3 regions of the Lysinibacillus sp. BSL11 genome follow, and region 1 is predicted to be linked to each of the others. Evidence: riboswitches for the same ligand, from Rfam matches in the RefSeq annotation. Region 1 holds a riboswitch; each other region holds the start of a gene.
What was found. A riboswitch is a leader RNA that binds a small molecule or an ion and turns the genes downstream of it on or off. The one in region 1 is predicted to bind cobalamin.
Positions count from the first base shown of each region.

Region 2: another riboswitch for cobalamin. It lies ahead of RCJ95_RS07650 (hypothetical protein); the one in region 1 lies ahead of RCJ95_RS16785 (hypothetical protein).
Region 3: another riboswitch for cobalamin. It lies ahead of RCJ95_RS06310 (ABC transporter substrate-binding protein); the one in region 1 lies ahead of RCJ95_RS16785 (hypothetical protein).

Region 1 covers NZ_JAVGCX010000014.1:27,554-37,644, forward strand. The annotation lists gene RCJ95_RS16780 (GTP-binding protein) at 1-1,935, shown strand, start outside; gene RCJ95_RS16785 (hypothetical protein) at 2,075-2,830, opposite strand; cobalamin riboswitch at 3,057-3,240, opposite strand; gene RCJ95_RS16790 (GNAT family N-acetyltransferase) at 3,488-4,255, shown strand; gene RCJ95_RS16795 (PH domain-containing protein) at 4,418-4,798, opposite strand; gene RCJ95_RS16800 (methyl-accepting chemotaxis protein) at 5,419-6,663, opposite strand; gene aspA (aspartate ammonia-lyase) at 6,825-8,243, opposite strand; gene RCJ95_RS16810 (NAD(P)-dependent oxidoreductase) at 8,646-9,275, opposite strand; gene RCJ95_RS16815 (Rrf2 family transcriptional regulator) at 9,346-9,759, opposite strand; gene RCJ95_RS16820 (hypothetical protein) at 9,865-10,071, opposite strand.
Region 2 covers NZ_JAVGCX010000005.1:150,080-160,170, forward strand. The annotation lists gene ytvI (sporulation integral membrane protein YtvI) at 1-475, opposite strand, end outside; gene RCJ95_RS07640 (hypothetical protein) at 566-1,120, shown strand; gene RCJ95_RS07645 (glutathione peroxidase) at 1,202-1,747, shown strand; cobalamin riboswitch at 1,866-2,063, shown strand; gene RCJ95_RS07650 (hypothetical protein) at 2,222-2,779, shown strand; gene RCJ95_RS07655 (ABC transporter substrate-binding protein) at 2,763-3,713, shown strand; gene RCJ95_RS07660 (tyrosine-protein phosphatase) at 3,859-4,626, shown strand; gene RCJ95_RS07665 (MATE family efflux transporter) at 4,761-6,128, shown strand; gene RCJ95_RS07670 (putative RNA methyltransferase) at 6,131-6,964, shown strand; gene RCJ95_RS07675 (lysophospholipid acyltransferase family protein) at 7,044-7,646, shown strand; gene RCJ95_RS07680 (low molecular weight protein-tyrosine-phosphatase) at 7,707-8,168, shown strand; gene RCJ95_RS07685 (YebC/PmpR family DNA-binding transcriptional regulator) at 8,371-9,090, shown strand; gene RCJ95_RS07690 (arsenic transporter) at 9,155-10,091, shown strand, end outside.
Region 3 covers NZ_JAVGCX010000004.1:141,796-151,886, forward strand. The annotation lists gene RCJ95_RS06285 (DUF1934 domain-containing protein) at 1-157, shown strand, start outside; gene argS (arginine--tRNA ligase) at 157-1,824, shown strand; gene RCJ95_RS06295 (MerR family transcriptional regulator) at 2,056-2,445, shown strand; gene RCJ95_RS06300 (class I adenylate-forming enzyme family protein) at 2,438-3,940, shown strand; gene RCJ95_RS06305 (acyl-CoA dehydrogenase family protein) at 3,942-5,609, shown strand; cobalamin riboswitch at 5,667-5,849, shown strand; gene RCJ95_RS06310 (ABC transporter substrate-binding protein) at 5,986-6,954, shown strand; gene RCJ95_RS06315 (FecCD family ABC transporter permease) at 6,951-7,952, shown strand; gene RCJ95_RS06320 (adenosylcobinamide amidohydrolase) at 7,949-9,409, shown strand; gene RCJ95_RS06325 (cob(I)yrinic acid a,c-diamide adenosyltransferase) at 9,422-9,985, shown strand.

The sequences.
Region 1 (10,091 bases):
TACAAAACAATTGGTGTACTTGCGCACGTGGATGCAGGGAAAACGACCTTTTCTGAGCAAGTACTTTTTCATACAAATAGTATCCAAGCCCGTGGTCGAGTTGATCATCAGGATACCTTTCTTGATAATCACGAGCTGGAGCGCAGACGAGGCATTACGATATTTGCCGAGCAGGGGCGTATGAGCATTGGCAATGATACATACACATTGATTGATACGCCAGGGCATGTCGATTTCTCCCCTGAGATGGAGCGTGCCATTCGTGTGATGGATTATGCCATTATGATCATTAGCGCTGTCGAAGGGATACAAGGCCATACAGAAACAGTATGGCAACTTTTACGTCAATACCATGTCCCTACCTTCTTCTTTATCAACAAAATAGATCGTGAAGGTGCCAATGTGGAGGCTGTCATCAGCCAGCTTCGCAAAGATTGCTCACAGCATGTATTGTTCATCGATGAGCCACTGCGAGCAGACTATGTGTCAAATAGCATCATGGAATGGCTAGCGGAGCGCGACGAAGAATTGCTTGATGCCTTTCTGAATGAGTCATTGGAGCATGAACAGTGTCTTGCTCAGTTACAGGGAATGATTAAAAATGAATGTGCCTTCCCTTGCTTTGCTGGCTCTGCCTTAAAGGATGAGGGCATTCAGGAATTTCTTGACCAGCTCCCGCTGTTAACGAGTACCGATTTTGACAAGGTTGCCCCGTTTGAGGGAGAGGTTTTTAAAATTCGTCATGATGGTCACCAGCGTTTAACCTTTATGAAGGCGGTCAAGGGTTCATTGCATGTGCGGGATGAATTTTCATTTAGCGAAGTAACAGAAAAAGTAACTGAAATTCGCCTTTATAACGGCAGTCGCTATGAGACCGTTCAACAGGTAGAGGCGGGAGAAATTTTCGCTGTCAAAGGGCTGAGCCAGGCAAACATTGGGGATCGAATCGGTACAACGATGCTATCCCAGCCCTATGAGCTTGTCCCAACCTTACAGGCAAAGGTTCAATATGAGGGCGATCAGCATATCAAGGAAGTGCTCCAATTTTTCCGTTTACTCGAAGCAGAAGAGCCGTCCTTGCGTGTGGTCTGGCAGGAAAAATTTCAGGAAATCCATGTGCATATTATGGGTGTCATTCAATTAGAGGTCCTGACAGAGGTATTCATGACGCGTTTTTCAATAGCTGTCTCCTTTGGTGAGCCGCAAATTTTATATATGGAAACCATTGCGACCCCCGTAACAGGCTATGGTCATTTCGAGCCCCTCAAGCATTATGCCGAAGTTCATTTATTAATGGAGCCAAATCCACGTGGAACAGGTAATACCTTCAGCAATGCCTGTCATGCAGATCATTTATCTTTAGGCAATCAGCGCCTTGTTGAAAAGCATCTGTTTGAGCGTGACCATCATGGGCTACTGACAGGCTTCCCTGTAACAGATATTCATTTTACACTTCTAACAGGTCGCGGGCATAATGAACATACATCGGGGGGAGATTTCCGCGAAGCCAGTTTCCGTGCACTGCGTCAGGGGCTGGAGCAGGCACAAAATGTCCTACTTGAACCCTATTATCGCTTTAAAATGAAGGCTTCAAACGACTTTATCGGCCGTATGATGAATGATATTCAGCAAGCAGCAGGCACATTCGATGACCCGATTTTATCCGAAACGGATGTTATCCTAACAGGTCGTGCGCCTGTTGCCACTTTAATGAGCTACAGTACAACCTTTGCCGCCTATACAAATGGGAAAGGTGCACTCACTCTCCAATTTGATGGCTATGATGTGTGCCATAATACAGAGGATGTGATTGCACAGATTGGCTACGATAAAAATGCAGACCCTGAGTATAGTTCCTCTAGTATCTTTTGTGCAAAGGGCAAAGGATATTCGGTTCCATGGCAAGAAGCACAGGCAGCCATGCATTGCCTGTAGGATGGGGTGATTTTGTTCGCGTGAAGGCATTGCTTGCTTTCGCGGGTATTCGTCGCACTAGCGAGGGTATTTTTCCTGCTTTCGCGGATATTCCTAGCGCAAGATCAAACCAAGCCCTCCAAAAATGGAGGGCTTGGTTTTATAGTGCACCGACAGCCTTCTTTGTTGGTTTGTCTATCAAATAAGCGGGTTCAACTATCACGTAGTCATGCTTGTTCGTAAAATCAATCAGTACCTTACCTGGCTGACTTTTTAATAGTTGTAGATGATCAATTAATTGCAGTAAAAGCTCGTGACCGTTGCCACGTGGATGCCAGTTGAAATGATAATCATTTAACGCTTGCACTGCTTCAATAAATTGTGCATATTCCTGCTGTACAAATGCGATGAGTTTGTCATGGTGAGGTGCTAAATCGTGTAAATACGTTTCGTAAAAGCGTATAACAATCGAGCATAATAAGTCATTGACACGAGCGGCACTTAAAACAGGCTTTGGCTCCAATGAGAGACGGTCAAGGTTGGGCTTTGCGCGTGTAGAATCAATGCGTGTAATTAAGTGATACGCTTCTCCATTGACCTCATAGACAATCGGATTGGTCGGCATGTACATCATAAAGCTATTCGTCTTTGTTTTCAGTTCATCTGCTATGGCTGCTTTCGCTAAAAGATGACCGTCCACATCCCCATTTTGTATCCAAATAATTTCTTTATTATATAAGATTTGCTCAAAGAAGCGATCATTGCGAATCAGCTTCGTTGCTAATAATTGATCGATTAGAGATTCGACCACCATTCTTGTTTTCGCTTTCTTGGCAACTTCTGTGCGTGGTTGCTTACAAATGTTCAGATCTTCAAAAGGCGTTTCCAACGTTGTCGTTACATGAAAATTTGTCATACGTGCATCCCCTTTGCGTACATATTTTCAAAACAAAAAGGACTCCCTACTTTAGAGGAAATCCTTCATTTTATCTTCTTTCATCACACAATGGCAAACAAACCCTAAGTATGTGTGAACGAGTTCGATTGTGAACCCTTTCATTTACTATGGGCGTTTGACGTACTGTGACGAACAGAGTATTCTGTTTTGTCAACATGCCACCTCCTATTCCTCGTAGGTTTATGGTGTGTACTCGTAACAGGCAGGTATCCTGACTCATGATCATCGCTTCTTTTCTCCTTCCCGTCCAAAGACAGTGGATACTGAAAAGTCGCTCACATTTACAGTTGCGGGACAGTGTCGGATTCACACCGACTTCCCTTTTAAGCAAATTGCACGCAATTTACACCTATTACTACACGCTATTCAGTTGTCATAGGAATTTAGTGTACGCCACATTCCTATTAGATTACTAAAATCAATTGTAAAGTAGTATTTTTCTAAAGTCAAATATCATAATATTTTCCAAACTACTAATCATCCTTGCTTTTCGTGCCTGATTGTTTTCTGAAAATTATGGGAGGATATAAAAACGGTGAACTCCGTATTTTTAATCTTTCAATGACTCTATAATAAAAGATAGTGCGCACTACTAATAGTGAAAGGATGAAAGATATGAAAGCAAGTCAACATTTAGTGACGAGTAATTTAGAGGAAAAAATGAAACTATTTACTCAAGCTGTTTCTGGACAAATTATAGAGGAAGCTCATTTTGTCATAGCCAACACGAACATTCCAACTGATACATTTAATTTGCTAGTAGTGAAATCGCCTATGATTCATAAGGAAAATCATCTTAAACAAAGGATTAATCATTTCATTGTTAATAAACTTCCTTTCAGCACGTGGGTGGATGCCAACTATCTAAGCGATGATTGGCTACAGCTGATAAAAGACTGCAATTTACAGGAAGCTGAACGAAATATGATGATGAAGCTTGACCATACACTTCGCACAGGTCCACGAATTTCTAATCATCTTACCATCACAGAAGTAAGCAACAAGGAAGAGCTTCTACAATATAAGGAAGTTTTTCTAAGTTTATTTGGAGAAACAGCAGAAAGAGATGCATTAGAAACTTATTTTCATAAATTCTCACAGGAAAAGTTAGCATCAAATGCTCGAATGTTTATTGGCTGTTTAAAGGAAATACCTATCGCTACGGGATTATTAATAGACAGTAAACATAGCTATGGGATTTATGATGTGATGACAAAAGATGCGTATAGGGGCAAGGGGTATGGCAGTGAGATGTTTCAATTCCTACTCAGTCAAACAATTGATAAGCGAAAGCCCGTAGTCTTACAGGCATCAGAGGATGGAAAGAATATATACAAACGCTTCGGGTTTAAAGAAGTCGGAGAAATGATTGTCTTTGAATAAGACTTCGGCAAGGCGTTCTTATTTACGCTTATCAGTATTTTCGAGCCTACCGTAATCATGAAGCCGACTTAAAATCCCTTACGCCGTCCTCTTCTGGCACGACAAAAAAGCCTCGCATATTTGCGGGCTTTTGGTTGTGCACATGTACTATTAGCACCTTCATTACGTCCCCAACACATACTGTGCTAAGACGCTTTGCACCTTATAAATATTTGTCGCCTTATTGAAGTTTTTTTGAATCGGTAATGAACTGCCAGACACCCATATTTTGAGCTCTGCATCTAAATCAAATGTTCCAGCTGTTTCTACTGAAAAATGCACGATATTTTTATAGGGAATAGAATGATACTCCGTTTTCTTGCCAGTCACTCCTTGCTTATCGATGAGGATCAATCGTTTATTGGTAAAAATAAACGTGTCTCTAATAATTTTATAGGCGTTCTTGACTGTCTCATTTGGAATTAATAAATCATGGACCTCCTCCTGTAGTTTTTCTAAATTCACCTCACTTGCATTGCCGATCAATCCATCAAATAAGCCCACTATCTGTCCCCTTTCGCTCTCGTTTATTTAATGTATTACAAAGAAGTGAGAGCTACGACAGGAAATGGTGGTATTATTTTGCCTATTGAGGGGGTGAGTGGTTGCGAATAATGATAGTTGCTTTAGTGTCTCTACTAGCCGTTGTTTTACTAGGATGTAATGAAAAACCAGATGATGATTTAGGTCAGCATTTCTAATCGTGCTGAATTTGGCAAGATAAACCGTGATTTTAGTAAAAAATATCAGGATGAAGAATTACTTACACTATTCCAACAAGCCATTGCAACAGCTGTCAAAAACGAGGGTACCGTCAATATGGCTTCACAGAACATGATGTACAAATAGTGGACAAGGCAGGAAAAAAATATGGCTAGCATCTTTGGTTAGGTGATAAAGGTCAAAACAGTAGTTTGATGCATGTCGAGGATACGCATACGATCTACACACTATCTGAGGAGTTCACTGGGAAACTAATTGCGCTGGTTCGACCATAAAAACACTTTCCATGTATTCTAGGAAAGTGTTTTTATGGTCAATCATTTCTACTTTGTGGCTTTTCGTAGTATTGATGAAGATGCTTATTTTGGGCTTAAAAAACCTAGAAAAATACTTTTCATTGCCTAAACCTGAAACTGGTTAGTTAACTTTTGTAAGTTATCCGCTTGGACACTTAAATCCTGTGTGACATGATTAACTGCTTGCATTGAGGCTGTTTGCTCGTCCATTGAATGTAACACAGCTTCTGTATAATTCGATAGCTTGCCCATGCCAGCTGCGATGGTTGTCACAGTGGATGCTACTTCATTGGCGCTACTTGAAAGCTGCTCAGCTGTCGTCGAAATATCCTCAAGCTGACTTGTCATCTGACTAACATGCTGTGAAATCGTGCCAAATGATTTTGTCGCTTCGTCAATGACATAAACTCCTTGTTGAACATTTTTCAAATCATCTTCTACTGATGAGGCTACTTGTTTTGTATCACTTTCTATTCCTACAACTAAATCCACAATTTGCGTAGCAGAGTGCTTGGATTGTTCTGCTAATTGACGCACTTCCTCAGCTACAACGGCGAAGCCTTTACCATGCTCTCCAGCGCGTGCTGCTTCTATGGCCGCATTTAATGCTAGTAGATTTGTTTGATCTGTAATGGCCGTAATCATATCTGTCATTGATTTAATATCTGACATTTTAAGGGATAATTGCTGCATCAATCCACTTGTTTTTTCTGTTGAAGAGGAAATAAATTGCATTTGTTCTTTTGCCACATGTAAAATATTTGCACCATTTCCTGCTATCTCGCTAGCATCTTTCGCATGCACAAACACATCTTGTGTGGCTACTGTAATTCGCTCAATTCCATCAACGGTTTCTTGCATCGATTTAGCACTATCATTAGCCGATTGTGCTGCTTGCTTCAAGCCCTCAGAAGTCTTATCGATTTGTTGATCTACTTCTTCCACAGCAAGCGTAATTTCATTCGTACTCGCAGATAATTCCTCGATGCTTGCTGATAAATCTGTAGAGCTGTGCGCTATTTTTTGTGTCATTGTTCGTAACTGTTCCTGCATCTCTAAAAAGGATTTTGCTAGTTGAGAAATTTCACTATTGTCACGAACCTCAATGACAACGGTATCTAATTGGCCTGCCGTAATTGCTTGTGCAGCCTCTGTAATTTGTTTAATAGGCTGTATCACTTTGTAGTGGACATACACTGTGTAAGATAGTGTAATAGCGATTCCTACAATTGTTAACACGGTAGAAAACCAATCTAATGTCGTTACATTGGCTAAATCGATCAATAAAATAACGATCATTAAAACATTTAAAGCGGAAAAGCCAAGTAAACTCTTTTTTCGTAAACTCATTCCAAATTCCCCCAACTAAAATATGTATTCCATACCATTATTATAGTTGAATAATCCTAAAACACATAAGGATACGCTCTATTTTTATATGAGGAAAGGTCTACAAAAAAAAGACTATAGACAGCTTTTTAGGGCATGTCTACAGTCCATCATTGCTCGTTTTATTTTAATTTCATGATACTTGAACCCGCAATACCTGGGTGTGTCATTTCATATGGATCTAAAATTAAGTCTAATTGTTCTTTTGTTAGGACGCCTTCTTCAATACAAAGCTCACGAATTGAACGACCTGTTAGAATGGCTTCACGTGCTAGACGAGCAGCTACTTCATAACCGATGTGAGGGTTTACTGCTGTTAGCACCCCTACGCTTTTTTCTACATATTCTTTCATGCGCTCTTCATTTGCCTCAATATCTTTTAAGCAGTTTTCTGTAAACGCACGGAAAACATTATTCATAATGCTAATGGATTGGATTAGGTTGAACACTAATACAGGCTCCATTACGTTTAATTCTAATTGGCCAGCTTCCGATGCAAGAGAAATCGTATGGTCATTCCCAATTACTTGGAAGGCTACTTGGTTCAGCACCTCAGGCATAACTGGGTTGACCTTACCTGGCATAATTGAAGAACCTGGTTGACGAGCTGGTAACAGGATTTCTCCTAAGCCTGCGCGAGGACCAGAAGCCATTAAACGCAGGTCATTAGCAATTTTAGACATATTAATCATACAGATTTTTAAAGCGCCTGATACTTCTGTATAGGCATCTGTATTTTGTGTGGCATCCACTAAATGCGTTGCACCCTTTAAAGGTAAACCAGAAATTTCAGCAAGATGCTCATCAACAGATTTAATGTAGTCTGGGAAGGCATTTAAGCCTGTTCCGACAGCCGTTGCACCCATGTTCACATCATATAAATTTGGACGTGTTTGACGAATGCGTACGATGTCACGATTGATCACGCGGCAATAAGCTTCAAACTCTTGTCCTAAGCGGATTGGCACGGCATCCTGTAAATGCGTACGACCCATTTTAATGACATGAGCAAATTGCTCAGCTTTTTGATGGAAAACGGATTGCATATAATCCATCGTTACTAATAATTCATCTATTAAATTTAACACAGCGATATGAATAGCTGTTGGGAAAGCATCATTTGTTGATTGTGACATATTGACATGACTGTTTGGGCTTACTGTGTGATAGTCACCTTTTTCTTTCCCTAAAATTTCTAGGGCACGGTTAGCGATGACTTCATTGGCATTCATATTAATGGAAGTACCTGCTCCACCTTGAATTGGGTCTACGATAAATTCAGCATCCCATTTGCCATCAATCACTTCTTGTGCTGCTTCGACAATTGCCTCACCAATTTCTTTTGATAATAGGTGTACTTCCATATTACTTAATGCAGCTGCCTTCTTCACAATCCCCATTGCTTTAATAAGTGAAGAGTGAATTGTGTAGCCTGTAATCGGGAAGTTTTCCGTAGCACGTAGTGTTTGAATTCCGTAATACGCCTCTGCTGGTAATACGCGCTCACCTAAAAAATCTTTTTCTATTCGTTGTGTTGACATTATTGTCGTCTCCTTTTATGTAATACTCACACTTGATAGTAGCTAATAAAAGTCGTATTGTAAACAGTCATTTTTCTGTAAACGAAAAAAATCCTTCAAAAAAGCAAAAAAATCACAAAAAACCGAGCGCATTTTATCTTGATTCAGCAAATGTTTTGTGCAATGAAAGCCAATGTAAGGTCCTTATGATTTGCTCATAGTATTTGCTCAAAATTCCACTGAAATAGAAGAACACCGTCAAAAGCGCCACGTCCTGTGGCATTGACGGTGTGACCAACTTCGTGTTGCCCCAAAGCCTCCGGCGAATGTCACAGATTTTGCAGAGGAGCTTTTCGAGCAAGCTCGAAAAAATCTGGACGCAATTACGCCGAGGCGAAATTGATAGAAACGCTCAGTTGCATATTATTTATTCGACGTTACTGTGAAACGGCTATTAACGTGCTGTGGGTTTTCTAATTCATCGACGACAGCCACTGCGTAATCGGCATAGCTGACATAGCTTTCCCCCGCATCATTTACTAGTAAGTGGTCGACTCCTGCTGTATAGCGCCCTGTACGTGGTCCTTCTGGATCGAAAAATGCAGATGGACTAATAAATGTCCAAGTAATGGATGATTGTTGTAAATCCAAGAGGTTTTGTCCTTGATTTTGCGCCGTTGCTAAATACATGGCTGGGAAATCTGGTGTATCCATCACACGCACTTTTTTCTCTTGGTCCACAAATAGACTACCCGCTCCGCCTACAACCACTAATTTTGTAGGAATACCTTGGAAAATTGAGATCAAATGACGACCAGCTTTGACATGTAAATCTTCTTGTCCAGCTGGAGCACCGAATGCATTGACAACGACATCGAAGCCTTTTACATCATCTTGCGTCACATCAAACACATCTTTTTCAATTACTGGAATAGTAGCTGTCACTTTTGCTGCTGAACGAACGATGGCTGTGACCTCATGTCCACGTTGTACCGCTTCCTCTACTATTTTTTGTCCTGCTTTCCCTGTTGCACCAATTACGGCCATTTTCATGATTTGTTCCTCCTAAGGTTTAGTTGTAACTACTTTAGTTACAGGTTAGATACAAGAAGACCATCTTCGTCTAAGTACGAAGCTGATCTAGCACATCCTGTAGCGTCTGTGCTTGTAATTGCTCTTTTATTGCCAGCCAAACAGATGTATAGACACCCTCCAATGTATGCTGGATTTTTTGACCTACTGCACACGCTGGATTTGGCTCATCATGAATGGCAAATAGCTGTTCTGGCCCATCAATTGCCTGATAAATAGCTAACAGTGTTAAATCCTTTGGCTCTACTAATAGCTCATAGCCAGCCATGCCAGAATGAGAAGAAAGTAAGCCTGCTTTTTTTAGCACACCAATCATTCTTCTTACGACTACTGGATTGGTATTCACACTTCCAGCTATAAAATCGGACGAAAGGAGACTTTTATCAGATGTTGTAGCAATGAGCGAAAGAATATGGATCGCCACCGAAAATCGACTGTTCACCATATGTATCACCACCTGTTGTAACTATTATAGTTACAGGTGCAGAAAAAAGTCAAGCACTGTCACCTGTATATATTGTTTCCCGATATGCTGTTGCTAATGTATCGCTTATATTTTTTTTACGTAAATGACTAATTCCTGTCGTATTTGACCGTTGTCCTCATAAAAATCTAAATTATGAAATTCATATTTAAAGTGACCTACAGGAAATGTCACACTTTCTCCTTGTGCTGCTGCCAAAATGCCTGCTACATCTTGTGACACCATATGTAGCAGCTCTTCCCCAGAATAAGAATCGATAAAAATAACGTTCATAAAAAACACCTCCATAGTCA
Region 2 (10,091 bases), on a different contig from region 1:
TCTCTGAAAAGAAGGCAGAAACTTTGCTATAATTAAAGAAGCTTAAAAAGGATTCTTCAACTTTCTTTATGAAATCCATTGTGGTTTTTTGAAGCGAAGCACTTACTTCAGGTGGAAAGTCTTCTGTGTATTTAGAAATATTTTCTTGCATATGAAGCCACATATCTGATAGCTTGGAAATATAATAGGGAGCTTGCTTAGATAGTAAAATTATTTGTGTCATTATTTGTGTAATGGATAGATAACAAATAATAGATATAACAATAACACTCACTATGTAAATAAAAGCAACTGCTATTTTCCGTGACATTTTCCATTTTCGTTTAAAGAACATGACAATGGGTTCTAAGAAAAATGCACTGATCCCAGCAAGTATTAAAGGCATGGACACTGGGATAACAAAATAGGCAGCTAGAAGTAGGGATATTATCACAATCAACCGAAAAATCAATTTCCTAGCATTAAATTTATTCATAAACTCACCTTCTTTGCGAAAAAAATTAAGTTAAGTGTACCATAAATCAAATTTTATTACGTTCTGAAACAATAAAGGTAGGGATGAATTATGGAAAAAGAGATTTTGCAACTTTTTAGTAATCTAACAGAGCATGATCGCGATATTCAATATGAATCTTACGAGGAATTAATGAAAATTATGCAGGAACCTGTAGATTGGACATATGCAGTTTGGGAACAGCTAATAAAAGCACTTACATACAATAATGGTTATTCTCGTGCACGTGCTGCACAAATTTTATGCGCTTTAGCTGCAAAAAGTGATCCAGAAGAAAGGGTCTTGGAGGATTTTTTAAAGATTTGGGCTGTGACTTACGATGAACAATCTGCTACAGCAAGGCATGCATTACAGGCCATTTGGAAAATTGGACAGGCGGGTCAAGTACAAAGAGATTTGGTTGTATCGTATCTAGCTAAAAGATTTCAAACATGTATAGATGAAAAACAGCCATCTCTTATTCGTCAGGATATTATTATGTCATTTAAAAAGCTATATGATCAAACAAATGACTCGAAATTATTAGATATTGCCCATCGTTTAATTAATGAAGAACAAGATGCTAAATATAAAAAGAAGTATAAGTCAGCCATCCGTTCAAAGTAGCGAGGTGGTGTTTTTTTGTGCAAATTCTTTGATGAACGGTAGAATAGTCAACTATAATGAATGAAAAAAGGGGATTATAGCATGAGCATTTATAATTATCTAGTTCGGAAGCCTAATGGCGAAATTTTATCAATGGAAACATATCGTGGAAAAACAATGTTAATTGTTAACACGGCAAACCAATGCCGATTTACATATCAATTTGAAGACTTACAGAAAATGTATGATAAATATGGAAAAGAGAATTTTGTAGTTCTTGGCTTCCCTTGTGATCAATTTGGCCATCAAAATCCTGAGGATGGAGAGGAAACTAAGCATCTATGCAAGGTAAACTATGGGGTCACATTCCCGATTTTTGAGCTTGTACAGGTAAATGGAGAGGCTACACATCCACTCTTTAATTATTTAAAGCATGAAGTGAATTACCGAGAGTTTGGGAAGGCAAGTATGCAGGAGAAAATGTTGGCAGAAGCAATTGTTCAACTTGCCCCAAGCTTTTTAGATGGTCGTAACATTCGCTGGAACTTTACAAAATTTCTAGTAGATGCTAATGGTAAGACCGTCGCACGCTTTGAACCAACAGATTCACAGCTCGATATTGAACAAGCAATTGAAACACTACTATAGTAAATTTCTTAATAATGTAAAAATTTGTTGGAATTTTCTCTTCTAGTGTTACTATATTTTAAAATTGAGTACAGCTATTTTTTCTGAATCATATATGATAAACTGCTTTACAAATGAAATATTCTTGCAGGATAAAGGTGCTAGTAAGCATAATCGGGAATCCGGTGAAAAACCGGAGCTGTTTCCGCAACTGTAAGTACAGCCATTATAAAGATTTACCACTGTCTCAAAGAAGATGGGAAGGTCCTTTATAACACATTCGTTTTATGTGACGAACTGTACAAGCCAGGAGACCGACCTTTATTTGAACGTATAAAAACTTCTCGGAAGCTAGGAGGATATACGGCAAATACATAGGCTTTGTCTAGTTTGATGGCTCAATCTTGTATTTTTGTCGTTCCTTTGCAAAAGGAGCGACTTTTTTTATGCCTTTCAAGTAAGAATTTTTCATTATAGAAAATAGGGGGGAAGCAAGTGAAAAAAGATGCCCGTTATTCTTGTTATCCATTTATGCGTGAGAAAGCTTCAACGGTTGATTTTGAAATTCGAACAGATAGCCTTACAACACATCTAGGAGTTGCATTAGCTGCGGTAAAAAAAGAGGATGTTCAAGTTGTTGCTGAGGATTTATTACTTATGTTACCTATGGCGTATCATGTGAATGGCTCAGTTCGTGGGAAATTAGCGGTAACTGAAGAGGATTTATCTTGGTTAAGTGAGCGTTATGATTTTTACGTTCGCCATGTGAAGGAAGAGATTCAAAGTTTTGTTTTACCTCAAGGAACAGAGGCCGCTGCAGCCTTACATCTTTGTCGCAGTGAGGCAAAAAAATCATATCGAACTTTACACAAAGTATCAGAAGAACGAGAGGTTCCTGCTATTCTTTTCGATTACCTTGGTTTATTAGCTAATGTATGTTTTGTCATGGCTGTTTTTATGAATCAGCAAGCTGGAATTTCTGAAATACCGTTTATTAGTAAATCCTACCCAATGAAAAAGAAAAAGGAGAATAACAATGAAGAAAGTATTTAATTTCCAATGGCTATCAGTGCTCTTACTTGCACTGGTATTAGCAGGCTGTGGCACTGCTGAAGATACAAAAAATAAAGATGCCTCGCAGGGTACACAACACGTAGAGAAAACAAGCTATAAAGTGACAGATGACCGTGGAGTGGAAATAGCGTTTAATGAAGTACCAAAAACAGTTGTATCTTTACAACCAAGTAATACTGAAATTTTGTTTGCTTTAGGTGTTGGCGATAAAATTGTAGGAGCAACTGAGTACGATACTTACCCAGAGGAAGCACAAAAAATTGAACGTGTCTCTGATACTACGAACTTTAACAGTGAAAGAATTATAGCGTTAAAGCCAGATGTTGTTATTGCTTATACAATCGGTGATAAGGATGCACTAAAGCCGCTTGAGGACGCAGGAATTAAAGTGTTTGTTATTCAATCTGCGACTACTTTCGATGATGTTTATGGAGATATCGAACAAATAGCTGCTGTGATGGATGTTGCTGATAAAGGAAATAAATTAAATGAAGAGATTAAAGCGAAAATTGCTGAAGTACAAACGAAGGTGAAGGACGTAAAAACGCCGAAAAATGTTTATTTAGAGGTTAGCCCTAAGCCAGACATATATACAGCAGGCTCTAGCACTTTCCAGCAAGAAATATTAGATGCAGCTAATGTTAATAATGTTTTTTCTGACTTGAATAGCTGGGCAAAAGTGAATGAGGAAGATGTTATTGCTAAAAATCCAGATATTATTTTAACAACAGTAAACTATACAGAAGATCCAATAGGAGAAATTCTTGGACGAGATGGTTGGAATACTGTGACAGCTATTCAAAACAAAGCGGTATTGTCCATCGATACAGATATCTCTAATCGACCTGGTCCGCGTATTGGTGAAGCTGTAGAATTAGTAGCGAAGGCTGTGTACCCAGAGTTATTTAAATAAGAAATGTTTCCATGCTAGCTGTCAGCCATTCAGCTAGCATTTTTTATGTGGTTTAAATTATTACCTAGCGTGAAAATTGGAATTAATGTAGTTTGTTCTTTAAAATAAAAGTAAGTATGCTTAATAATCTTAGGAGGTGTAGTGAGTGGAGCAATTAGAGACAAAGGTAATTCCATTTGAAGCAGTCCATAATTTCCGAGACATGGGTGGATATAAGACAAAAGATGGGCGTAGGGTAAAGAACGGTTTATTTTACCGCTCAGCTGCTCTTGGAAAAATGACACTGGCGGATAAAGAGCTATTTGAAACGTTAGGGATTAAAACCATTTTTGATTATCGCGATAACAATGAGGCGTATCATAATCCTAACCCAGTGTTCTCATATGCTCAATATATACAAATCCCAGCGAAGGGTAATCATGCTTTTGAAATGCCTACCAATGCTGGTGGTAGAGATTTCTATAAAGTGGTAAGCCCTGAGATGTTTCGAGATTTTTATGCACAAATGCCTTTTAACAATCTTTCATTTAAAGAGTTAATGCAAACGATTCAAAACCCTGATAATCTAGGTCTTGTACATCATTGCGCAGTTGGTAAGGACCGAACGGGTATTGGAGGAGCACTTATTTTACTAGCTTTAGATGTACCAGAGGAGACCATCATGGAGGACTATTTAGATACTAATATACATTTACGTCCAATGGTAGAAAGAATGGCTCAGGCTATTCAGCATCAGTATAATGAGCAAGAACTACAGCAATTTTATGCATTAATGTCCGCCCGTGAAGACTATTTACAAGCAGCATTGGATGCGATGGATCGTCGCTATGGTTCTAAGACTGGGTTTTTAGAGCAGGAATTTGGCCTAACAATTGAAAAACGAGAGCAATTACAATCCTATTGCTTAATTTAAAAAATGGCCCTTTCACACGATGTGGGAGGGATTTTTTATGTGGAAGCGCTGTATTCCTATAAATCTCTTTACAGTCTGAATATTTGTGATAAGATACAATAGATTTTTAAGAAAATATAGGAGAAGTGAAAGTATTGGCAGACACAATTAAAGAGACAAATAAGTTAAGTCTATTCCATTTAACATGGCCGATCTTCTTAGAAGTTTTTCTATTTATGTTGATGGGACTAGCCGATACTTTTATGCTCAGTGCTTTATCAGATAATGCTGTATCAGGAGTAGGTGCAGCCAATCAATATATCCATATTGCCATCTTGATTCTGGAAGTAGTGGGCAATGGTGCATCTATTGTTGTTTCCCAATATTTAGGCTCCAGACGCTTTTTTGAAGCGGCCAAGATCTCGGCGTTAGCGGTCACGATGAATTTGGTCGTTGGGCTTTTAATGAGTATTTTATTTTTCTTCTTTGCGAGACATTTAATGACAATGATGAACTTGCAGGGAGAAGTCCTCCACTATGCACAAAGTTACTTAGCCATCATTGGGAGTTTTATTTTCCTACAGGCTATTATTAATGCACTCGCAGCAATTATTCGTGTACATGGTTGGACAAAACAAACTATGTACGTTTCGCTTGGCATGAACGTCTTACATGTTGTGCTAAACTACGGTCTTATTTTTGGGAATTTAGGTTTCCCAGAGCTTGGTGTGAAAGGAGCGGCTATTTCCTCTGTCATTAGTCGCGGATTAGCCGTCCTAGTATTTTTCTGGTTGCTGTATCAGGTAATGGAAGTGCGTGTAAAGTTACAATATTATTTTGAGTATTCAAAGGAATATGTGAGGAAAATACTAAACATTGGTTTACCATCTGCGTTTGAACAGGTGCTTTATCAATTTTGCCAAATCATCTTTTTATATTATGCGACTTACTTAGGAGCAGAAACACTAGCAGCACGACAATATGCTATGAATATTTCGATGTTTACGTATTTATTTGCGATTGCCATTGGTACAGGAACAGCCATTATTATTGGTCGTCATGTAGGTGCAGGAGAAAAAGATGAGGCGTATCATCAGCTATGGAAAAGTGTCCGTGCAGCATTTGTTTTTACGATTATTATGGTTGCAGTCGTTACGCTATTCCGTAAGCCCCTTATGCAGGTTTTTACTGATAATCCAGAAGTCATTAAGATTGGGGCATCCGTGTTAGCATTAAGTATTTTACTAGAGACTGGTCGCACGATGAATATCGTTGTTATTAACTCTTTACGCGCTTCTGGGGATGCTAGATTCCCAGTGAAAATTGGTTTTCTATCAATGGTTTGCATGAGCCTGCCGCTTGGCTATTTATTTGTCTTTGTATTGGATTGGGGCTTGGTCGGAATTTGGCTAGCCATTTCAGCAGATGAATGGGTGCGGGCAATTATCGTATACTTTAGATGGAAAAGTCGTAAATGGGAGCGCTATGCTCTTGTATCACCAAACGACAAGAAGGAGGCATAGAAATGGGCGCATTATCGAAACGTGCTATCGGGGCGGCATTAATGGATCAATATATCACCCTTTTTGCTTGTCCAATCTGTCAGCGATCCATGCATGTCTATGAGCAGGGGAGATTGGTTTGTGCTTCTAACCATTCCTTTGATATTGCGAAACAAGGCTATGTCAATATGCTGACACATAGCGCCGCTTCTAAATATAGTAAGAGCCTTTTTGAATCCCGCAAGGCTGTTATTGATAGTGGGATTTATGATGCTGTAGAAGCTCGAATCGGTGAGCTTATAAGCTCTGCAAAAACAGTGCTTGATACTGGTTGTGGAGAGGGCTCACATTTAGCTCGCATTATGAATGATAGGGAGCATGGTATTGGCGTTGGAATTGACATAGCGAAGGAGGGCATTTTGGCTGCAGCACGTCATTATCCTCAACAAATTTGGTGTGTAGGGGATTTAGCTAAAAGTCCATTTGCTCAAGCGAGTTTCGATGCCATTTTAAATATATTATCGCCAGCAAATTATGAGGAGTTTAAACGACTTCTTACACCGAATGGCTGTCTTGTGAAGGTTGTACCGCAAAGTGGTTATTTGCGGGAACTGCGTGCTCAATTATATGCAGATTCAAACAAGGAAACTTACTCTAATGAACAAATTGTAGCTCGTTTTCAAGATAGTTTTCGTGAGGTAAACGTAGAACGCGTAACTTATACTTTACCGCTTTCAGAAGAGCTAGTACCCGCGCTATTAGAGATGACACCAATGGGGTGGCATAAAGCAGAACAAACAGCCGTTGAACTAAATCAAATCACGATTGATGTGGATCTATTAGTAGGGAAGGTTTAAGTTGGTCACCTGCAATTGCAGTATACTGGTCTTTTCGATTACAATGGGAATAACTATTGAATAAGGTAGGAATGTAACAGTGTATAAACTAGCAGCAAATGTTGTCAAAGTAATATTAAAATTAATGGGTTCAAAGGCTCGTGTATACGGAGAAGAAAACTTGCCGAAAGAGGGTGGGTTTATTATAGCTTGTACACATACCGGCTATGTTGATATTTTAAACCTTGGTGTAGCCATGTACCCTCGTGAAATTCACTTTATGGCGAAGAAGCAATTATTTGAAATGAAAGGGCTTGGCTGGCTTGTTAAGCATTTAAATGCTTTTCCGGTAGACCGTGATAATCCTGGACCAAGCGTGATTAAAATTCCTTCGCAGTTATTGAAGGAAGGTAAAATTGTAGGGATTTTCCCCTCTGGGACACGTAGTGCAGAAGGAACAGATTTAAAACAAGGGGCTATTACCATTGCACAGTTGGCAAAGGCGCAAATTGTTCCAGCTGCTTATGTTGGTGCACGTAATGTGGGCGATGTAATGAAGCGAGGTAAAGGCTATTTAATTTATGGTGAGCCATTTTATGTAACAGGCAAGGGTAAAGAAGGTCGTGAGCAGTTTACTCAACACCTTGAGCATGAATTAGTTGCTTTAACAGAAGAACTACAAAAACGTATTCCCGTAAAATAAAAGCAAATGGCACTCAGAATCAAATTGATTTTGAGTGCTTTGTTGTAGGAGGAAAATAAAATGATTCGAGTACTTTTCGTATGTTTAGGTAATATCTGTCGCTCACCCATGGCTGAGGCGGTCATGCGCGACTTGGTGAAGAAAGAGCATTTAGAAGATAAGATTGAAGTGGATTCCGCTGCTACCAGCTCATGGCATATTGGTGAACCTCCACATAGAGGTACACAGGATAAGCTTAGGGAATATGGTATTTCTACAATAGATATGCAAGGTCGACAATTACAAAAGTCAGATTTTGAAGAGTTTGCTTATATTATTGGAATGGATGAAAGCAATATTCGTAATATCCGTACAATACTAGGCCATCCAAACTCGCCAAAGATTTTTCGTTTTTTAGAATTAACAGCGCATCGCAAGGATGTCCCGGATCCTTATTATACAGGTGATTTTCAGGAAACCTATGAATTGGTGCAAGAAGGTTGTCAGGCATTACTAGCAAAAATTAAACAAGAGCTGTTGTAAGATGGCGCTAAAATCGTAAATTTTAACAGCCATTTTTTTTAGAAAAATGCTACCTTAAACATTGGTATATCTAGCTTTGTAAGCATCATTGTGTTATTATTTGCAGAGTAAAGATACGATAAGTATTTAATTACCATTTACAGATATGCAACTGCGTATCTATTATTTTTATAAATTTATCTTTTGAAAGAGAGTGGAAACAATGGGTCGTAAGTGGAACAATATTAAAGAAAAGAAAGCGTCTAAAGATCAAAGCACAAGCCGTATTAATGCAAAATTTGGGCGAGAAATTTATGTGGCAGCTAAATCAGGCGAACCAGATCCAGAGTCAAACCGTGCACTTAAAGTAGTGCTTGAACGCGCAAAAACATACAGTGTTCCAAAACATATTATAGAAAAAGCCATTGATAAAGCAAAAGGTGGCGGTGATGAAAGCTTTGATGAATTACGTTATGAAGGCTTTGGACCAGCCGGCACAATGATTATCGTGGATGCTTTAACAAACAATGTAAATCGTACAGCATCTGATGTACGTGCAGCATTTGGCAAAAATAACGGCAATATGGGTGTCAGTGGATCTGTAGCTTATATGTTCGATTCAACAGCAGTTATTGGTTTAGAAGGTAAAACGGCTGATGAAGTACTAGAAATTTTAATGGAAGCTGATATTGATGCTCGCGATATTTTAGAAGAGGAAGAAGCGGTAATTATTTATGCAGAGCCAGACCAATTCTTTGCAACACAAGAAGCATTAAAGGCTGCGGGCGTAGAAGAATTTACAGTAGCAGAGCTTTCTATGTTGCCTCAAACAGAAGTGACTTTAACTGGCGACGATGTAGCGAAGTTTGAAAAACTAATTGATGCATTAGAAGATTTAGAAGATGTACAAAATGTTTTCCACAACGCAGATTTAGGCGAATAAACCATTAACAAAATGAGTAAACCAGTAGCATTTAAGCTACTGGTTTTTAATTAGGGAGGAAAAGATGCAGACTGCTTTAGCCATTATTTTATTTTTAGTCACATTATTTTTTGTCATAGTACAACCACGAAAACTATCAATTGGCTGGTCAGCCTGTATAGGAGCAGCTATTGCACTATTAATAGGTGTAGTAACCTGGCATGACGTGTTAGAGGTAACGGGGATTGTTTGGAATGCAACGCTATCATTTATTGGTATTATTTTAATTTCCCTCATCTTAGATGAAATTGGCTTTTTCGAATGGGCGGCTCTACATATGGCACGACTTGCAAAGGGAAGTGGAATTCGCTTATTTGTTTATATTAGTTGCCTTGGAGCTGTTGTATCGGCTTTGTTTGCGAATGATGGTGGTGCTTTAATACTAACGCCGATCGTTTTAGCGATGGTGAGAAAACTGAACTTGAGTGAAAAAATGATCTTTCCATTTATTATTGCAAGTGGATTTATAGCAGACACAACCTCCTTACCTTTCGTTATTAGCAATTTAACGAATATCGTATCAGCTGACTTTTTCGATATAGGCTTTATAGATTATGCAGTTCATATGTTTGTACCAAATTTCTTTTCGTTAGTGGCAAGTATAGTAGTACTTTACCTTGTTTTTCGTCGTTCCATTCCACAACATTATTCTCTTGCGGCAGTTGAGCAACCAAGTCAGGCAATCCGAGATCCCAAATTATTTTCGATCGCTTGGTATGTGATTGGGATTCTATTAGTGGGCTTCGTAGCTGGTGAGGTTTTACACATCCCTGTATCTTTTATTTTATGTTGGGTCGCTGCAATATTCTTATGGCTAGCACAGCGTAGCTCTGTGGTAGATACAAAAAGAGTTGTAAAAGGAGCGCCATGGAATATTGTGTTCTTCTCAATTGGCATGTATGTGGTTGTCTATGGGTTAAAAAATGTAGGAATGACAGGAGTGTTAGCAAATTTATTTGAAC
Region 3 (10,091 bases), on a different contig from region 1:
TGAGTTCGGTGCTATGCCACTCGTGATTGATACGAAAAATATGACGTTTACAAAACTGGCAACAAGCGGAGATTTCCATGTACAGTACGATTTACTAATGGGTGGGCAATCCGTTGGCAACTATACATTAGATATTACATTTACGGAGGTACAATGATGAACGCAGTAGAACAAGTACAACAGGCTATTAAAGCAGCGATCGTGCAGGCTGTTGAAAAAGCTGGTCTAGTTGAGGCTGGCACAGAATTATCGATTCACCTAGAAACACCAAAGGATAAAGCAAATGGTGACTATGCAACAAACATTGCGATGCAATTAACAAAGTTAGCTAAAAAGCCACCTCGTGTTATCGCCGAAGCTATTTTAGAAAATCTTGATACAACAGGCACAGATATTGAAAAGATCGATATTGCAGGCCCAGGCTTCCTGAATATCACAGTGCGTAAAGATTTCCTAACAGAGGTAGTGACACAGGTGCTTGAGCAAGGTACGGACTATGGCCGCTCAAATGCTGGCGCTGGGGAAAAGGTTCAAGTGGAGTTCGTTTCAGCAAATCCTACGGGAGATCTTCACCTAGGACATGCTCGTGGCGCTTCTGTTGGTGATTCCTTATGTAATGTGTTGGATATGGCTGGTTACAGTGTTTCTCGTGAATATTATATTAATGATGCAGGTAATCAAATTAATAACTTAGCTTATTCATTAGAAGCGCGTTATAAACAAGCATTAGGAATGGAAGCTGAAATGCCAGAAGACGGCTATCATGGGCAAGATATTATTGATATTGCAGGTAAATTAGCAAAAGAGCATGGTGATGCAATTTTAGCAAAATCAGATGATGAGCGTTTTGCCTTCTTCCGTCAGCACGGTTTAGCTTTAGAATTAGATAAATTAAAAACAGACCTAGCAAACTTCCGTGTAAATTTTGATGTCTGGTATTCTGAAACGTCTCTATATGAAAACGGAAAAATCGAAGTAGCTTTAGATAAATTAAAAGCCAATGGACATGTGTTTGAAGAGGATGGTGCTACTTGGTTCCGCTCTACAACATTTGGTGATGATAAAGATCGTGTGCTAATTAAAAATGATGGGTCATTCACATATTTAACACCAGATATTGCTTACCACGAAGACAAAATTGTCCGTGGCTTCGATAAATTAATCAATATTTGGGGAGCTGATCATCACGGATATATTCCACGTATGAAAGCAGCGATTCAAGCGCTTGGTTATGATCGTGATACGTTAGAAGTGGAAGTTATTCAAATGGTTCAGCTTTATAAAAACGGTGAAAAATTCAAGATGTCTAAGCGTACAGGAAATGCAGTAACAATGCGTGAGCTTGTAGAAGAGGTTGGCCTTGACGCAGTTCGTTACTTCTTTGTAAAAACAGCTGGCGATTCTCATATGGACTTTGATCTTGACCTTGCAGTATCACAATCTAATGAAAACCCTGTGTACTATGCACAATATGCGCATGCACGTATTTCATCTATTTTACGTTCAGCAAATGAACAAGGCTTTGCTGCTACAACAGAACATCTCAATTTGTTAACAGCAGAAAAGGAAATCGATTTACTGAAAAAGATTGGTGATTTCCCGAAAGTGGTAGCGGAAGCAGCGAAACACCGCACACCGCACCGTATCGCAAACTATATTCAAGAAACAGCAGCTGCATTCCACAGCTTCTATAATGCAGAAAAAGTATTAGATGCTTCAAACAAAGAGTTAACAGAGGCTCGTTTAGCATTAATTACGGCTGTCCGCACAACAATTGCAAATGCACTACGCTTAATCGGCGTATCTGCACCTGAAAAAATGTAATTAAACTTTAAGCTCCTAACCTGAAAAGGGTTAGGGGCTTTTTTAATGGATAGAAGGCTGAATATGAGAGATAAAGTTCCAAATGTGACGGATAGAAAGACAAAAGAAACGGATAAACCGTGGGAAATTAGCTGTTTCAAACTTTGTTTTTCTGTTAATTACGAAAATTCTGTTGTAGTTTACGTTAACGTCAATGGTATACTGTTGCCAATTAGGAAAGGGGAGATGGTTTTGAAGACGATTCAGGAGGTAGCAAAGGAGTTTAATGTGTCTACGCGGACAATTCGTTATTATGAGGAACTTGGGCTTCTTTGCCCCCATCGTTCATTTACCAACCAACGAACCTTTTCAAAAAAAGAATTGGCGAAGCTCAAGCTTATTTTCAGAGGCAAGCGTTACGGTTTTTCGTTGGAGGAAATCAAAGAGATGGTTTTACTATTTGATTTTGATCGCTCAGGAATTCAGCAATTAGAGCGAACGGTTGAATACGGTGATCAAAAAATTCAAGAGATTGAGAGTAAAATAGCTGAGCTGACGCAGATGAAGCATGAGTTACAGCAAATGCATGGCATGTTTAGTGAAAAATTAGCGACTTTAAAGGGAGAGATGCAAGATGAATAGTTCCAATTTGTTAGCACGTAATGCCCGTAAGTATCCGAAAAATGAAGCCGTTATTTGTCATGGCAGAAGAGTAACCTACCAAGATTTAGATAAGCAGGTGACACGTTTTAGTCATGCTTTACTAGAGCAGGGAGTAAAGCAGAGGGATAAGGTTTTAATTTTTATGCCAAACGTTTTAGAGTTTGTAGTCAGTTACTTTGCTATTCAGCGTATCGGAGCGATCGTTGTGCCAGTCAATGCGAAATTTACATTGCAAGAAGTAGAGTACGTGGCGCAGCATGCCGAAGCGAAGGCAATTGTCGTAGATGAGACTATTTTTGCAGCAGTTGAACAGCTAGCTGGAATTCCGTTAAAAATTAAAACAGGTCAAGAAAAAGTGGGATGGCATCAATATGAAATAATGCTTCAAAATGCTAGTACACAAACAATTGATTGTCAGTTACAAGAGGATGACCCTTCCACGATTTTATATACATCTGGTACGACAGGAAAACCAAAGGGTGTGTTATTTAGCTACCGTAATATTTTAACAGTGGCGCAAATGATAGCTGTTGAAATGGAGGTAAAGCCCGAGAGCCGTATTTTGCTCATGATGCCATTAACACACTCTGCACCATTACATTTATTTTTAATGGCGGGTGTATTGGTAGGCTCAACAAATGTATTAACACCAACTTTTACACCCGATTTATTCATTGATTCCATTGAAAAGGAGAAAACAACACATTTCTTTGGTGCACCTGTTGCTTATTTATTAACGGCACAGATGCCAAGGCTACATTCGGCAGATTTGTCTTCTATGAAATGGTGGGTCTATGGTGGGGCACCGTTATCTCAAAGTGAGGTTCGATTCATTCAGCAGGCATTCCGCACAAATAACTTAACTTGTGTATATGGATTAACAGAGGCAGGTCCAAGTGGTTCATTATTATTTGGCAAGGAGCATGAAGCAAAGGCAGGAAGTATTGGTCAGCGGGCGCCACTTGGTACAGAATTGCGTATTGTGAATAACAGTGGAGAAGATGTAAATGTAGGCGAAGTGGGGGAAATTGTCTTGTTGGGTGAGGGTAACATGCTTGGCTACTATAAGGATGAAGTAGCAACTAATGAAGCCTTTATTGACGGTTGGTTAAAAACAGGAGATCTAGCTCGTAAGGACGAAGATGGTTTTATTTGGATTGTAGATCGTAAAAAGGATGTCATTATTTCGGGTGGTGTCAACATTTATCCGAAAGAAATTGAAGATTGTTTATTGAGCTTTGAAGGAATATTCGAGGTTGCGGTAATTGGTGTGCCACATCCGCAATGGGGCGAAACGGTAAAGGCGGTGTATTCTGCTAAACAAGACATCGATGAGGAAGCTTTGAAAGCTTATTTAGAGGAACATCTTGCAAAATTTAAAATACCACGTATTTTTGAAAAAGTGGAAGCGCTACCACGCAATGCATCAGGCAAAATATTAAAACAAAATTTGAAGGGACAAGAGGTGAGATAGCATGAAAGTATTACAAAAAGAAGCAATGCGTACTACGAACTTTTTTACGGAAGATGACACGCTTCAAAAAATAGTAGGAATGATGTTAGATAAAGAGTTTCTATCATATGCCCAACGAGAGTTAACAGATTTTGGTGAGCTATGTGCAGGTGATATTGATACGAGGGCAAAGCATACAGATCGACAGAGTGAACCTCGCCTTCAAAGATATGATGCCTATGGTGAAGAGATATCAGAGGTTTGGGTTAATGATGGCTATAAAAAAACGATTGAAGAGACATATAATACTGGGATTGTAGGTTATGTACACAAGCATATTCCGCAGCTAGGTCACAAGGGGAATTATGTTTATAGCTTTGCACAAGGTTATTTGCTATCACATGCAGAGCCAGGATTTTATTGTCCTGTAACATTGACGATGGCTACTGCCTATCTATTAGATCATTATGCAGATGAAGAGGTAAAGCAACGTTTTTTACCACATGTTTGTGCAACAGGTGACACAGATTTATATGAAGGTGCGACCTTTTTAACAGAACGTCAAGGAGGCTCTGACGTCGGTGCAAATGTGGTGGAGGCGAGAAAGGATGGCACTGCGTATCGTCTATATGGTGAAAAATACTTTGCATCCAATGCGGGCATGTGTGGTGTAGCGATGGTATTGGCACGAATAGAAGGGGCGCCAGCAGGTTCCAAAGGCTTAACGTTGTTTGCAGTTCCTTGGCGTAAAGAAGATGGTACAACAAATCATCTACGTATTCGTCGATTGAAAGATAAATTAGGCGTTCGGGCAGTTCCCTCTGGTGAGGTAGAATTTGATGGTGCACTTGCCTATGTTGTAGGGGAGCAAAATAAAGGGATTTATTATATGCTAGAAGCACTAAATCTCTCAAGAATTTGTAATGCAGTCGCTTCTATTGGTATTATGCGTCGTGGCTTCTTAGAGGCAAAACATTATGTAAGCAATCGACATGCATTTGGCAAGCCCTTAACACAATACCCTATGATTCAGGATACTTTAGGGAAATTTGCAGCTAAGTTGCACGTGGAAGTAGCGACAGTTTTTGATCTTATTCAATTATACGATAAAGTGACAAGTGGACAGGGAACACAGCAAGACCTTATTATGAATCGTTTATATATTGCCATTATGAAAAAGGAAACGGCAGAGCAAGCTGTTCACTATGCTAGTGAGGCAATTGAATTACACGGGGGTAATGGCTATATAGAAGACTTTGTAACGCCCCGCTTATTAAGAGACGCGCAAGTGTTGACGGTGTGGGAGGGGACGGCTAATATTTTGGCCTTAGAACTCATTCGTTTAGTGAATAAGTTTCATGCACATGAACTGTTTGTCTGTGAGATGGAGGAACGATTAGAGAAATTAGCTGAAAGCTCACTAGTACAAATCGTTAAAGAACAATTGGCGAATATTTCTATAAAACTGCAAATTTTTAGCGCTTTAGACGAGGCAACGAAAACTTTTGAAGCAAAAGGTATGGCTGAAAAAATGGCTCACCTTTATGAAAGTGTCATAGCGGTTGAGTGGGCACATAAATTTGGTGGAAAATATGAAAAACTAGCGGACGTTTATTTAGAACAGACATGGTCATTAAGAGAAATGGGTGCTCAAATGAAAACAGTCCAATACTTTTCTGAAATTGTATAATGGCCGGGGAGTCGTCTTGAATGGAGGCGACTTCTTTCATTTTCATGTATAATGAAATCAACTGAATATTATAAAGGTTCTTTACTTAAGTAAAGTGAAAAGGGAAATCGGTGTAATTCCGATGCGGTCCCGCCACTGTAAGTGTGAGTTTTTTCAAATGATGCCACTGAAGATTTCGGGAAGGCTTGAAAAATCGCAAGTAGCACTAGCCAGGAGACCTGCCTTTATAACGACATGACAACCTACGAGGATAGGGTGGTGGATTTTGTATCAGTTTTTTGGTGCGATTTTGCCCCCTCATCGTTCAAAGATGAGGGGTTTTATTTTGATGCAAAATAAAGCGAAATGTCGCATGGACCAACGAAGGAGGATTCACATGAAGAAATTTTGGAAAATAGGATTATCAGCATTTTTAGCAGTAGGCTTGCTAGCTGCTTGTGGGCAGGAAGCAAAAGATAACAAGTCATCTAACGAGCAGCAAACACAGCAAGAAACAGCACAGGTGGATGAAGCAACATTCCCAATGACGATAACAGATGCCCTTGGTAAGGACATTACACTTGAAGCACCTCCTGAGAAAATTGTTTCACTTATTCCGAGTAATACTGAAATCCTTTTTGGACTAGGTTTAAATGATGAAATAGTTGGTGTTACTGACAACGACGATTATCCGCCAGAGGCAGCTGAGAAGGATAAGGTTGGCGGTATGGAGTACGATATTGAAAAAATTATTGCCTTAAAACCAGATATCGTTTTTTCACACGAATCTAGCATGTCTCTTTCAGAAGAGGCTATTGCACAGCTTGAATCAGCAGGTTTGAAAGTTTTTGTAGTAAGAAATGCACAAGACTTTAATGAAACATATACAACAATTGAGCAACTTGGACGTGCTACAGGGAAATTACCAGAGGCAGAAAAAATTGTTGCTAATATGAAGGCGAAAGTAGAAGAAGTTTTGTCTAAAGTCAAGGATGTTGAACCCAAAAAAGTGTTAGTTGAAGCATCAGATGAGCCAGATATTTATACAGCTGGCAATGGTACGTTTATGAACGCGATGCTTGAAATGATCAATGCAGAGAATGTAGCTGTAGATGGCGATAATTGGTATAAAATTGATGCAGAACAAATTATCGCAAAAAATCCAGATGTCATCGTGGTGACATATCATTATGTACCAGATATTTTAACGAAAATACCAAAACGGGCGGGCTTTGATACGATTAATGCCGTAAAAAATAATGCGATTGTGCAGGTAGATGAAAGTACAACAAGTCGTCAAGGGCCACGTTTAGCAGAAGGTCTAGAAGAATTAGCAAAAGCAATCTATCCTGAGGTATTTAAGTGAAAAAAATAGCACTAGCCTATACACTAACATGTACGCTTCTTCTTATTAGCATCTGGTGTGGCGTAGCGATAGGCTCAGTTCATATTCCATTAGAAGTATTATGGAATAAGGCGGTTGATGAAACAGCCGCCAATATTTTTTGGAAAATTCGTTTGCCTCGCGTGTTATTAGCGGGACTAGTAGGCGCATCTCTAGCTATTGCTGGAGCAGCATTCCAAGGTTTATTAAAAAATCCATTAGCAGATCCATATACACTAGGGGTTTCATCAGGGGCATCTGTTGGTGCTGTTTTAACGATCTTTTTTAGTATTTCTATACCTGTTGTCGGTTTGTATGCGCTGCCAACCTTCAGTATGATTGGTGCTATCATCACGATGGTAGTTGTTATGAGCTTTGCTAGACTCGTAGACCGCTCATTGAAAATGGAAACGTTGATATTAACAGGTGTTATTTTTAGTTCATTTTTAGGTTCCCTTATTTCATTAATGATTGCCTTATCTGGTGAAGAATTACGTCAGGTAATAGGCTGGCTACTTGGTTCTGTTTCGATGCGTGGTTGGCCATATGTCCAAATGATCATTCCATTTGTGATTGTAGGTTCAATTATGCTATGGACACAAAGAAGAGAACTAAATGTTTTGTTGTATGGTGAAGAACGGGCAAAACATTTAGGTGTTAATGTGAAGCGCAGTAAATATTTGATATTAGCAGGTGGCTCCATGCTCACTGGAGCGGCTGTAGCGGTTTCTGGCACAATTGGCTTTGTAGGATTAGTGGTGCCGCATATGACAAGGATGATTTGGGGTTCTGATCATCGCCATTTATTACCATTATCTTTTTTCAATGGTGCAACATTACTCATTATTTGCGACCTAGTAGCACGAACAATCATTGTGCCAAGAGAGCTACCAATTGGTGTTATTACGGCATTTATTGGAGCTCCTGTTTTCTCCTATATTTTTTATAAGCAGCGAAGAAGTAAGGGGGTACGGGCATGATTATTGTTGAACAGCTATCAGGTGGCTATGAAGATGTACCAATCGTCAAGGACATTAGTTTTACTGTTGAAAAAGGAAAAATTCTTGGTATTCTAGGGCCGAATGGTAGCGGGAAATCTACATTATTAAAAGTAATGAGTGGTATTTTACCAGCTACTGCTGGAACCATTTCGATTGATGGACAAAATATTCTTTCTTATAATGCTCGTGCTTTGGCAAAAAAAATGGCTGTATTACCACAGCTTCATGCAAATGCTTTCTCAAACAGTGTGAGAGAGGCAGTTTCACTGGGGCGCTATCCGCATCAAACAGGCTTTTTCTCGAGTTGGTCTGAACAGGACGAACAGGCTGTACAACATGCTATGCTACAAACAGGTGTAAAGCGATATGAGCATACACCAATGGAATTTTTATCTGGTGGTGAACAACAAAGAGTATTTGTAGCACAAGCCTTAGCTCAAACTGCAGAAATACTATTACTGGATGAACCAACTAATCATTTAGATATTGCCCACCAACGTCAAATTTTAGATATGGTTCGGAAGGAAGCGATGGAGTGTGGTTTAACGGTTGTTATGGTACTACACGATATGAATTTAGCCTCTCTTTATTGTGATGAATTATTGCTGATGGAAAGCGGACGAATGAGAGCACTTGGTGCACCACATGAAGTATTAATTGCCTCCCAAATTGAAGAAGTTTATCAAGCACGGGTGACTACATATGCTCATCCTGAAATACCAAAACCTCAAATTACAATGATGCCCGCAGCTACAGACTACCAACAGCGAGCTATCATCAAAAAAGAGCATTTTATGATAACTGAACAATATATCCAACTTCAATCAGAGCTTCCTTTGAAGACCGTATCTTCGGCAGTTCATAACCCGGGTATAGGCTGGCATAATTGCTTATTAAATCGCTCAGTTCCTGGGGATTATGTCATCAGCGATGTGAAACGAGAAGTTAAAGAATTTTTAAAAAAGGAAAATTTTTCACCTACCAATACTGTTGTTATGCTAACCGCAGTACCAACAGCTCTAGTGGCCATCAATGAATTTTCAGCACCTTTTGGCAGTATAATCGTAGCTGTAACTGCTGGCGTAGGCAATGCAGTTGATGTATCTCGAGTCCATGAAAGACAAGATGATCCATATATTGGTACTATTAATACATGGGTTATCATTAATGGCTGTTTATCGGAAGAGGCATTTTTTCAGGCATTGATGACAGCAACTGAGGCAAAAACAAAGGCGTTGCAATCAGAAAATATTCGTGATGAACGGAGTGGAACTATTGCAACAGGTACTGCTACAGATAGTCTGTTAATTGCTGCAACTCAAAAAGGGGAAGAAATGCTGTATGGTGGCCCAATTACAGAAGTTGGTAAAATGATTGCAAAGGGTGTCTATGAAACAACAGTTCAGGCGATTAGGAATTACAAAAATCAATTTTAGGAGATGAGAGAAATGAAGCTTTACACGAAAACAGGCGATACGGGGAAAACAAGTCTTATTGGAGGACGGGTTGATAAAGATAGTTTACGTGTGGAAACATATGGGGCAATTGATGAATTAAATTCCTTTATTGGGAAGGCTGTAAGTGAATTAGATCAAGCGCTTTTTAAGGATATTTTAACAGACTTAGAGACAATTCAGCATGAGCTGTTCGATGCTGGTGGAGACCTTGCTAATGTGATGAAAGAACGTCATTATAAATTAACAGAGCAACCGATTGAAGTACTTGAAGCTCGTATAGATGCTTTATCAGACGAAGCACCACCTTTACAACGTTTTATTTTACCAGGAGGTGCACCAGCAGCGGCAACTTTACACATTGCACGCACGGTTGCACGTCGAGCAGAGCGTGAGATGGTGACCCTCATGAAAGAAGTTGAAGATGTACCAAAGGTTGTACAAAAATATTTAAATCGCTTATCGGATTATTTATTTGCAGCTGCACGTGTTGTAAATGCTCGCTTAAACGTTGCAGATGTTGAATATATCCGCAGTGGGAATGTTTTTAAAAAATAAAGTTTGATTTAGTAAATGTTTTTGTACAAAAAATGAATTGCCAGGTATTAAGCTACGGGGCGGTATAGATTTGTATGCATTTTTAGCAGATGTTCAAATGTCTACT